3 regions of the Streptomyces sp. NPDC107471 genome follow, and region 1 is predicted to be linked to each of the others. Evidence: riboswitches for the same ligand, from Rfam matches in the RefSeq annotation. Region 1 holds a riboswitch; each other region holds the start of a gene.

The links. Region 1 has a riboswitch for cobalamin ahead of nicT (Nickel transporter NicT). Riboswitches for the same ligand answer to the same signal wherever they lie in the genome.
Region 2: linked by a shared signal. The riboswitch ahead of ACZ66S_RS30095 (cobalamin biosynthesis protein) and the one ahead of nicT (Nickel transporter NicT) in region 1 are both predicted to bind cobalamin.
Region 3: linked by a shared signal. The riboswitch ahead of ACZ66S_RS38295 (ABC transporter substrate-binding protein) and the one ahead of nicT (Nickel transporter NicT) in region 1 are both predicted to bind cobalamin.

The regions. Positions count from the first base shown of each region.
Region 1 is NZ_JBVJPC010000005.1:407,559-409,749, forward strand. Features, by position in the region: gene ACZ66S_RS19265 (hypothetical protein) at 1-60, opposite strand, end outside; gene ACZ66S_RS19270 (ArsR/SmtB family transcription factor) at 131-478, opposite strand; cobalamin riboswitch at 560-765, shown strand; gene nicT (Nickel transporter NicT) at 795-1,886, shown strand; gene ACZ66S_RS19280 (hypothetical protein) at 1,873-2,191, opposite strand, start outside.
Region 2 is NZ_JBVJPC010000009.1:425,240-427,430, reverse strand. Features, by position in the region: gene ACZ66S_RS30105 (inorganic phosphate transporter) at 1-364, shown strand, start outside; gene ACZ66S_RS30100 (hypothetical protein) at 391-612, shown strand; cobalamin riboswitch at 743-882, shown strand; gene ACZ66S_RS30095 (cobalamin biosynthesis protein) at 984-1,925, shown strand; gene ACZ66S_RS30090 (cobyric acid synthase) at 1,922-2,191, shown strand, end outside.
Region 3 is NZ_JBVJPC010000017.1:39,392-41,582, forward strand. Features, by position in the region: gene ACZ66S_RS38290 (FecCD family ABC transporter permease) at 1-224, opposite strand, end outside; gene ACZ66S_RS38295 (ABC transporter substrate-binding protein) at 236-1,288, opposite strand; cobalamin riboswitch at 1,343-1,518, opposite strand; gene ACZ66S_RS38300 (hypothetical protein) at 1,906-2,191, shown strand, end outside.

The DNA.
Region 1 (2,191 bases):
CAGGAGCCCGGACAGGGCGACCGCGGAGGCGGCGGCGCGGGTGGCGCGGGGCGGGGTCATGCTTCAGGTGATCACCGGGTGCCGGGACGTCACCAGCGGTCCGGGCCGTACGGGTTACGCGGTCACCCCTTCAGGAGACCTGCTGCAACAGCCCGCGCACCGCCTCGTCCACCACCCGGTACCGCACGACCCGGCCCTCCTTCTCCCCGGCCACCACCCCGGCCGCCCGCAGCAGCCGCAGCGCCTGGGAGACGGCGGGGTCGTTCATGCCGGTCGCGATCGCGAGGTCGGAGACGGCCAGCGGGCCGGTGCGGTGCAGGGCGAGCAGCAGGGACAGCCGGTTGGGGTCGGCGAGCAGGGCGAAGCGGTCGGACCAGGTGCGGACGTGTCCCGGGTCGCCGATCGCGGCGATGGCGTCGCACACCCGGTGTCCGTCGATGGTGCGGCGGTCGGCTCGGTCGGCCGGGACGAGGTGCATGGCGCACATCCTCGCAGGCGGCCATGTGTGATCTTCCATACCTGCGCAGGTGTGCAGCTATGCAGGAACCCCCGGCCCCGCCTACGGTGGGCGGGCCGTGGTGCTCGGGAAACCGGTGACGACCCCTCAAAGGTCCATACCGGTGCGGCCCTCGCCACTGTGATCGGGGAGTCTCCCTCCCACGTCCCTCGCGGGACAGCCACTGGCCGTGACCATCAGGCCGGGAAGGCGGGCCGGGAGACGTACGACCCGTAAGCCAGGAGACCGGCCACGGCAGCTCACGCGTTCATCCACGAGGTGCTGGAGTGACCACCGTATGACCGACCCTGCCCTGCCCAAGGTCTCCGCCTCGTTCCGCTGGCGGCGCGAGGACACCGTGAAGACGGCCGGTCTGATGGCCGCGATAGCCGCGCTGCACGTCCTCGCCTTCGGCATCCTGTTCCTGCTCGTCGTCCCCGGCCACTACGAGGTCGGCGACAAGGCCTTCGGCATCGGGCTCGGCATCACGGCCTACACCCTCGGGATGCGGCACGCCTTCGACGCGGACCACATCGCCGCGATCGACAACACCACCCGCAAGCTGATGGCGGACGGCCAGCGGCCGGTGTCGGTGGGGTTCTGGTTCGCGCTCGGCCACTCCAGTGTGGTGGTCCTGCTCGCCGCGCTCATCGCGGGCGGCACCCAGCTCGCCGGCAAGGTCATGAACGAGGGCTCGGGCACCCACCAGGCCCTGGGCTTTCTCGGTACGACGATCTCCGGCACGTTCCTCTACCTCATCGCCGCCCTCAACCTGGTCGCCCTGGTGGGCATCCTGAGGGTCTTCCGGGCGATGCGGGCGGGGTCCTACGACGAGCGGGAACTGGAGCAGCACCTCGACTCGCGCGGGTTCATGAACCGGGTGCTCGGCCGGCTCACCAGGTCCATCACCCGGCCGGGGCAGATGTACGCGCTGGGCTTCCTGTTCGGGCTCGGCTTCGACACCGCCACCGAGGTCACGCTGATGGTGATGGCCGGCTCGGGCGCGGCCGCCGGACTGCCCTGGTACGCCATCCTCTGCCTGCCGCTGCTGTTCGCCGCCGGCATGAGCCTGTTCGACACCCTCGACGGCACGTTCATGAACTTCGCCTACCAGTGGGCCTTCTCCAACCCCGTCCGCAAGGTCTTCTACAACCTCGCCATCACCGGGCTGTCCATCGCGGTCGCCTTCTTCATCGGCACGATCGAGCTCGTCGGCGTGCTGCACGACAAGCTCGACCTCACCGACGCCCTCACCACCTGGATCGCCGACATCGACCTCGACAACGTCGGCTACGTCATCGTCGGCCTGTTCGTGGTGGTGTGGGCGGCGGCGATCGCCTACTGGCGGCTCGCGAAGGTGGAGCAGCGCTGGGGCGTCAGCAGTTCTTGAGGGACCAGATCGGGCTCCAGTTGTAGGAGTTGCTGCTGCCGCCCGCCGGTACCGAGGTGACGGTGCCACCGTCCTGGCCGTAGAAGCGGGCGGTCGCACCGCCGGTCTGGGAGTTGCGGTAGGAGCCGGTGCCGACCCAGTTGGACAGGGTGTAGGTGTCGCAGTAGTAGAAGTAGTAGACGACGTAGTTGCCCTGCGTGGCGTCCCAGGTCGCGGTGCACAGGTTGCCGCTCTCGCAGGTGATGGACTCGCGGGCGGCCACGTGCAGGATCTTGTTGGGCTTCGGCCAGGCCGTGGGCGGCTCG
Region 2 (2,191 bases), on a different contig from region 1:
CCGCAAGGGCGGGGTCGTGCGCTGGTCGACGGCCACCCGGATGTTCGTGGCCTGGGGCCTCACGCTCCCGGCGGCGGCCCTGGTGGGCGCGCTGGCCGAGTCGGTCACCGACCTCGGCGACTGGGGCACGGCGGTCGTGGCGGTCTTCCTCATCGCCTCCAGCGCGGCGATCTGGAAGATCTCGCGGCGCGAGGTCGTGGACGCGTCGAACGTCAACGCGACCGACGAGCCGGCCGGCGTGGTGACCACGGCCATCGCCGCCGTGATCCCGCCGCCCGCGGGTCCCGTGGCCGAGGAACTCACGGCCACGATCCCGGCCCCGCCCGCCACGACGGAACCGGCCGCCCCGCCGGCCGCCGTCTGAGCCCGCAGTCCTAAGGAAGCCTCACCATGCAGATCGACTGGGAAGCACTCGGTTCCGTCTTCGGCGTCAGCCTCGTCGTCACCGTGGGCCTCGTGGCCCTGTTCACCCTCGGCATCATGGGCCTCTCCCGTCAGGAGCGGGCCACGGCACAGGGCGGCTCGGCCGCCCTCGCGGTCACCGGCGCCTACGCCTGCTTCGCGGCGTGCACGGCGGCGGTGGCGTACGGGATCTATCTGATCGTGGCCTGACGGCACTCCCGTCACTCGACGGCCGGGCGGGCACGGAACCTCGGTTTCCGTGCCCGCCCGGCCGTCTTCCATGACCGGCGATGTGGGGTTCTGCACACTCCCCCGCCGCAGGTCAACAGCAAGTTGACGGGTCTCGAAGGCCCGTGGTGGACTGCCGGAGCCATATACGGCGGCAGAAGAGGAAGCCGGTGCGAATCCGGCGCGGTCCCGCCACTGTCACCGGGGTAGACACCCCCGGGAGCCAGGAACTCTCGCCGCCGGACTCGTCGAACCAGGGCGTGGACACCCTGAGTGAGGACATGACGCGATGCTCGCCTGCCGATCGACCAGCAGTACCAGGCACTTGAACGACCCCGCGATCGGCTGACCCGATGCGAGCCGATCGCGTTTTCGCGTACGGCGCTGCCGCCGGTCTGATCGGTGACCTCCTGCTCGGCGACCCCCGTCGCGGGCATCCGGTCGCCGCGTTCGGGCGGGCCGCCGGGGCCGTGGAGCGGGTGCTGTGGCGGGACCACCGGGGCTGGGGCGCGCTGCACACCGCCGTGTGCGTGGGCGGCGCGGTCGCCCTCGGCGCCGCCGCGGAGCACGCCGTACGTCCGTCCCGTGCCGCCTCCGTCGTGCTCACCGGCGCCGCCACCTGGGCCGTCGTGGGCGGGACTTCGCTGGTGCGGGAGGCCCGGCACATCGGACGGGCGCTGGCGGCCGGGGACGTCGAGGCGGCCCGGGCCCGGCTGCCCCATCTGTGCGGGCGGGACCCGCAGGCCCTGGACGCCGACGGGATCGCGCGGGCGGTCGTGGAGTCCGTTGCCGAGAACACCTCCGACGCCGTCGTGGGGGCCCTGGTGTGGGGGGCCGTCGGCGGGGTGCCGGGGCTGCTCGGGTTCCGGGCCGTGAACACGCTGGACGCCATGGTGGGTCACAAGTCGCCCCGGTACCGGCGTTTCGGGTGGGCCTCGGCCCGGCTCGACGACCTCGCCGGGTGGCCGGGGGCGCGGCTGACCGCCGTGCTCGCCACGCTCGCCGGAGACGATCCGCGGGGTGCCGTGCGGGCCTGGCGGGAGGACGCGCACCGGCATCCGAGCCCCAACGCCGGTCCGGTGGAAGCCTCGTTCGCGGGGGCGCTGGGCGTCAGGCTCGGGGGGACCCTCTCGTACGCGGGGCGGGTCGAGCACCGGCCGGTGCTGCACCGGGAGGGGCGTGCCGTCGCCCCGTACGACATCGAGCGCGCGGCGCGGTTGTCGCGGCGGGTCGGGCTGCTCGCGCTCGGCGTCGGTGCCGTGGCGCGGGCCTTGGTGAAGGGGCGCAGCGCATGACGGGTGGAGGGCTTCTCGTCGCCGGTACCACCTCCGATGCCGGCAAGAGCGTGGTCACCGCCGGGATCTGCCGGTGGCTCGTGCGGCAGGGGGTGAAGGTCGCGCCGTTCAAGGCGCAGAACATGTCCCTCAACTCCTTCGTCACGCGCGAGGGCGCCGAGATCGGGCGGGCCCAGGCCATGCAGGCGCAGGCCTGCCGGGTCGAGCCGACCGCGCTGATGAACCCCGTGCTGCTCAAGCCCGGTGGCGAGCAGAGCAGTCAGGTC
Region 3 (2,191 bases), on a different contig from region 1:
CACACGGCGAGTCCGGCCCCGCACACCGCGGCGAGCAGGGTCCGCGGCATGCGTAGGTTCCACACGATGCCGTCCCGCAGCGGAGCCAACGAGCGCTCACCGAAGCCGAGATGGGCCGCCACGGACGCCCACACATCGCCGGTGGAGATGTCGGCGGGGCCGATGGTCACGGCGACGGCGATCGAGGCGAGCAGCGCGACCAGTCCGCCGCCCGTCAACACCATTGCGCGGACGTTCACTTGGCGAGCCCGAAGTCACGCAGACCGGCCGCGACCTTCTCGATCCCCTCGACCGTGCGGATGGACGGGTTCATCGCCTGCCCGCTCAGCAGGACGTATCGCTTCTTCCTCACGGCGCTCAGGTTGCGGGTGGCGGGGTTCGTCTCCAGGAACCGCATCTTCGCCTTCGCGGTCTCCGCGGTCTGCTGCCTGCGGGTCAGGTCGCCGATGACGATGACGTCGGGGTCACGGTCGGCGACGGTCTCCCAGCCGATCTGCGGCCACTCGTCATGGGTGTCGGCGAACGCGTTCTTCGCGCCGACCGCCCGGGTGATGGCGCCAGGGGCGCCGCAGCAGCCGGCGAGGTAGGGCGACTGGGAGTTGGCGAACCAGTACATGAGGGAGACGTCGGAGGCGTGCAGTTCGGCGGTGGCCGTGCGCACCCGCCCCTTCAGTTCCGCAATGAGCCTCTCGCCACGCCCCTCGACACCGAACGCCCGTGCCAGGTCGCGTATTTCGCCGTACACGGCTTCGAGCGTGAGCGGCTTGCTGCGCGAGCCGTCGCCGCCGCTGTCGTTGTCCTTGCCTGCCGAGCAGTCAGACGGAGAGACGTAGGTCGGCACGCCCAGCTTCTCGAACTGCCGGCGGGTGGCGACGCCGCCCTCGCCGAGAGTGGAGACGAACGAGGCGGTGACGAAGTCGGGTTCGGCGTTCAGGACCTTCTCGAAGGAGGGCGCGTTGGCCGCCAGGCGCGGGACGGTGGCGTTGGCCTTCTCCAAGCCCTTCATCACCGGGTCGGTCCAGGTCGCCGTACCGGCCAGGCGGTCGGCGAGGCCGAGGGAGAGCAGGATCTCGGTGGTGCCCTGGTTGAGGGAGACAGCCCGATGCGGGGCCGACTTCAGGGTGGTCTTGTGACCGCAGTTGTCGATGGTGACGGGGTAGCCGGCGGCCGTGGCCTTCTCGGTCTTCGCGTCGTCGCCGTCGGCGGAGCCGCAGGCGGAGAGCAGCAGGGCGGAGGTGAGCAGCAGGGCCGGAGTACGGAGGTGGGCGGGTATGCGGAGCACGGGCATGCCTCGGGGGTCGGGGCTCGTTCGCGGAGCCTGGCCTACGGGTTTCCCCCGCGCCGGGGCGCGGAGGTGCCAGCAGGTCTTCGGACTCGGGTTCGTCCGGCCGGGGCGCCTTCCCGGTCTCCCAGTGGCGTCGTGCCCCGCCCGTCCCCCTCACCGCTGCGCGTCAGTTCCGGATTCGCACCGGATTCCCTGGCCTCGGGTGTGGCTCGACTGGCCCGCCGAGGCTATCAAGCCGGTCGTACGGTCGGACCGCGCGGCCACGGAGTAGCGAGCAAAGGTGCTGGAGTTCTGGCCGATCCACGGCTGCGAACACCTCAACTGCCCCCAGCGAGGCGCGTCGCCGCTGGGCCAGTTGCTGCGGGCAGCCCCTGCCGATGGGGGCGACGGATCGCTGGTGAGGTCTGGGCCGGCGGCGTAGGGAGTTTGCGATCTCGTCTTCGTCGGAGAGACCCTCCGTCAGGCCGGCCTTCGCTGCAGGAAGACGATCATGTCTCAGTACCTGCGGGGACGGCCGTTCTTGGCTGTCTTGCGTCAGCTCTGACCGCAGTTCGGTGAAGGGTCTCGGAGTCGTTCTCACCCGGTGCGGTCCGTCCTGAGCCGCCTGGTTGGATGAACGCATGACGGATTGGTCGACGCTCACCGACGCGTGTGGTTCCGCCGAGCACGTGCGTGGTCTCCTGGACCGCTTCGCGGCCGATCCGAGTGGTGTGTGGTCCGAGGTGATGGACCATCTGTGTCCGCAGTTGGACACAGCCTTCCCCGCCAGCTACGCAGCTCTTCAACGGCTGGCCGAGATCGCGGTCGCCTGCAGCCCCGAAGATCTCGCCTGGGTGCTGCTGGCAGCCGGAGCGATAGCGTCCTGTTCGCCTGGGCTCTCGGAGACCGACAGCCCTCTGACGGTCT